Regions from separate parts of the Paenibacillus sp. V4I7 genome, predicted to be linked through region 1. Evidence: predicted binding sites of a transcription regulator. Region 1 holds the regulator's gene; the other holds the start of a gene.
What was found. Region 1 encodes LexA, which represses DNA repair genes until DNA is damaged. Its sites were predicted from a motif close to CGAACATATGTTCG; they were not measured.
Positions count from the first base shown of each region.

Region 1 (2,210 bases):
CGGGACCGCTGATCTTGAGATCGATGGTGTCCGTGGTGATGGTACCGTTGAACCGATTTTCCGTCATGGAAATTGGGCGCTTGCATTTTAGTTGAAATTTTAGATTAATTTCTAAGTTGGAAGTACTTCTGGTTTTATTTAAGGGGATAGTGAGCAGATAGAAGAAGGAAGACGGAAGATAGAAGTCTCTAGAGACTTCTAATCCGTCCAAAATTGTGATGTGTATAGGAAGGATGCTTTCCGTTCTGAATATCGATTCGAATGTCCCAGAAGGTCTATAGGGCTTAAGGGGCTGTCCAAGAGTAAATTTTACTTTTGGGACAGCCCCATTTCTTTATATTGAAGCAACTAGAGGATTATGTCTAAGTGTAGTCTATAGGAGCTTCTATTTAGGTAAAATGCGATCTAAAAGACGTAATAGAAGTCTATTAAGACTCTTATCTGAATCCGCTTCAACCTTCTTGGTTAAGTAGGGAACAAGGTTCATATGATAAACTTTTGATAATCCATATTTGGATCTGTTGCTCCTCTACGTTATTGAGTTGATCCATCTGATCATTGCTTCATACGACAAAGGCTGTTTACATAGAAAAGGACCGAGGGACTATTGTCCTCTCGGTCCTTTCTCATTGGTATTGTATGTAGAATAAGGGCTGTAGGGCTATTACATATCCCGGAACAAACCAATGACACGGCCTAGTATCGTAACATGTTTCAAGAGGATAGGCTGCAAAGCAGAGTTCTCCGGTTGAAGACGAATATGATCCTTTTCCTTGTAAAAGCGTTTCACCGTTGCTTCATCATCTTCCGTCATTGCAACAACAATGTCTCCGTTATTAGCGGTTTGCTGCTGCTTTACGATGACATAATCGCCGTTATGAATACCGGCTTCGATCATACTGTCACCCATGACGCTAAGCATGAACACATTATTGTCTCCTACCATGCTGACAGGAAGTGGAAAGTAGTCTTCAATGTTCTCTGTTGCTGTAATAGGCACACCGGCAGTTACTTTACCAACGAGAGGTACGCGAGCTACAGAAACCGCAAAATGCGTTTCAGCACCATCAAGACCTAGAATTTCAATAGCACGAGGCTTAGTAGGATCTCGACGAATCATACCTTTCTTCTCAAGACGCTCCAAATGCCCATGTACAGTTGAACTAGAAGCTAGTCCGACTGCCTCGCCGATTTCTCTAACGGAAGGCGGGTACCCCTTATCTTTCACTTCATTCTTAATGAATTCCAATATAGCTTGTTGACGCTGCGAAATCTTACTCAATAGTTATCACTCCAATACTGGGAATCATTACCCAAAGTATAACATAGAACCCGAGTTCGTACAAACATAAGTTCGAGAAAAAGGGTTGACTCAAACATGTGTTCGTGTTATTCTAATACCAGAACAAATGTTTGGGAGATGATCATTCATGTATATGGCTTATTCAAACACTAACACAACACACGCACCTCATAGATCTGCTAGCACATCCAAAGGGATGACATTTAATTCTAGTTATACAAAAGCGATTGTACGCTTCATTCTATTAGCAGTTATTCTTGGTACTGTGTTTTCATTTGGTGCTATGGTTCAAGCCTATGCAGGGGAAGGGGCTGCAAACGCAACAACCCCAGTTTCCGTGACGCCTTTTAACATTTCTCCGAAAGCAGTCGTACAAGATCAAGTCGTTATTCAACGAGGAGACACACTATGGGATATTGCTTCTGCACATAAAAAAAGCGATGAGAACGTGCGTTCCTATATGCATGAATTAAAGACAATCAATCATTTAACCACCAGCTCCCTGAAAGAAGGACAGGTTTTATTGCTTCCGTAATTTCACTTTACTATTTTTAATAGACTCTAAATATGATGAGGCTTGGACTTGTTCCTATGCCTCTTTTTGTTGTCTCTTGACATTCCTTAATAGGGATGGCAAAGTAGTACTCATATTGAATTTTTGACTGGGAGGATCATTATGAGTGACAACATGGAACAGAATATCGAACGTATTAATGAGCTTGCTCGTAAAGCGAAAACAGTTGGCTTAACAGATGCGGAAATCGATGAACGTAACGAACTCAGAAAGAAGTATATTGAAGCATTCCGTGGCAATCTCAAAGTTCAACTTGATTCCATCAAGTTTACGGACGAAGAGTAATTGCTGCTCATATAGATACAACATTCAAAAGGGGAAATGAATGATGAC
Region 1 covers NZ_JAUSZD010000002.1:2,315,406-2,317,615, forward strand. The annotation lists gene QFZ80_RS11580 (aminopeptidase) at 1-91, shown strand, start outside; gene lexA (transcriptional repressor LexA) at 665-1,282, opposite strand; gene QFZ80_RS11590 (LysM peptidoglycan-binding domain-containing protein) at 1,431-1,838, shown strand; gene QFZ80_RS11595 (DUF896 domain-containing protein) at 1,980-2,162, shown strand; gene QFZ80_RS11600 (HAD family hydrolase) at 2,206-2,210, shown strand, end outside.

Region 2 (2,210 bases), 1.4 Mb from region 1:
ATCGTAATTTGGATCGTGGATGCCATTAGCTCCTGCTTGCGAAGTCTTCTAGCTACTTGATCCGCCAGATTTAAGAATACTCGGTGAATTTCTTTGGTATCAGTAAAATCCTGCGGCAGCGTCGTAGTATGCCCAATTGACTTGCTCTGTTCTTGTTCGGGGTTTACAAGTGAATGGTCAATCCCATTAGCCGAACGCTTCAGATGTGCACCTAAGATGCCAAAGTGCTTACTAAGCAGCACCTCGTCCCCTACCGCTAGCTGACCTAACGTATGGATGCCAAGTCTAGTCAGCTTATCCGCCGTCTTTTTGCCAATCCCATATAAATAGTTACACGGTTTGTCCCACAATACAGAGGGAACATCCCGCAGACGCAGCACAGATATCCCATTCGGTTTCTTCATATCGGAGCCCATCTTGGCAAGCAGCTTATTGGGAGCAACGCCAATCGAACAAGGCAGCTTCAATTCCTGCATGATCTTCTGTTGAATGTTATTCGCAATCTCAAGTGGGGTTCCAAATTGTTTGGACCCTGTTATATCGACGAAACACTCATCGATTGACATGGATTCCACCATAGGCGAATAGCTATAAGCAATCTGCATAAACCGTCTTGAGAAACTTCGATACAGTTCGAAATCAGGTCTTATCAGTATCAAATCTGGACACAACTTCAGCGCCTGCCTAACTTGCATGCCTGTCTTGATCCCTACAGCGCGCGCAGCATAGGATGAAGTAACAATAATCCCTTTACGAAGCTCAACACTACCAGCAACAGCCAGAGGCTTTCCTTTATATAAATCAGGCTCAACAGCCTCATGAACAGAGCAGTAGAAGGCATTCATATCTATATGCAAAATGACTCTACCTTGCTTGGGATAATGATGCTGAGTTGTCACCATTTATATTCCCTCCCATTGATAAACGACCTACTATTAGAGCCATTTTCAGCATACAAAAAATTATTCTTTCAAGCAAACGTATTTTTGCGTTATGATGTCTTTACCCATACTCTTATGGTATAATCGTAAATTATACATTAGCGCTTTAAAGCAAGCACAAGCACCTACACATCAAGCACCGAAGTCACTTTGCTAGCTTTTGAAGGAGGAACCTATGCCAACATCAGTCAAAATCTTCGACACCACACTACGAGACGGAACGCAAGGAGAAGGCATCAGCTTATCCGTCGAGGATAAAATTAAAATTGCCCGCAAGCTCGATGAGCTTGGGGTTCATTATATTGAAGGCGGATGGCCTGGCAGCAACAGCAAAGATATTGAATTCTTTGAGCGTGCTCGTGACATGAAGTTCACGAATGCGAAGATTACTGCATTCGGAAGCACACGTCGTAAGGATTCCATCGCTGCGGATGACATTAATCTAAACAGACTCGTGGAGTCAGGCGCTCATGTAGCAACCATCTTTGGTAAGTCCTGGGACTTCCATGTCACAACAGCTATTCAAACTACACTTGAAGAAAACCTTGCTATGATTTATGACTCCGTTCTTTATTTAAAAAGCTGCGGACTTGAAGTCATCTATGATGCAGAACATTTCTTCGACGGTTACAAGAATAATCCCGAGTACGCCTTGCAAACAATCAAAAAAGCACAGGACGCTGGAGCTGATTGGATAGTCCTTTGTGACACCAACGGCGGCTCTTTACCTGGCGAAATTACCTCTATTGTCACTACCGTTAAACAGAATGTCACCACTCCCGTTGGCATTCATGCTCATAATGATTGTGAATTAGGTGTGGCAAACAGCCTTGCTGCTGTACAAGCAGGAGCAAGACAAGTTCAAGGAACCATCAATGGCTATGGAGAACGCTGCGGTAATGCTAATCTTAGCTCCATTATCCCTAACCTTCAGTTGAAGCTTGGCTATTCGGTTATTTCCGAGGAGCAACTGAAATCATTAACGCCTGTTTCGAGATACATTAGCGAAATCGCCAACATGCATATGCCTGTTAATCAGCCTTATGTTGGGAATGCTGCATTTGCGCACAAAGGCGGTATTCACGTTTCAGCCATTCTCAAAGATGCTAGTACGTATGAGCATACGAAGCCTGAACTCGTCGGCAATAAACAACGTGTACTTGTTTCAGAGCTTGCAGGGCAAAGCAATGTGCTTGTGAAAGCCCAAGAACTGAATCTAGACTTTAATAAAGAACATCAGAAAACCAAAGAAGTCATTGAGAAAATTAA
Region 2 covers NZ_JAUSZD010000002.1:871,893-874,102, reverse strand. The annotation lists gene QFZ80_RS05215 (DNA polymerase IV) at 1-902, opposite strand, end outside; gene cimA (citramalate synthase) at 1,117-2,210, shown strand, end outside.
Region 2: a site for LexA is predicted at 976-989, ahead of QFZ80_RS05215 (DNA polymerase IV). Genes of this name have one in related genera too.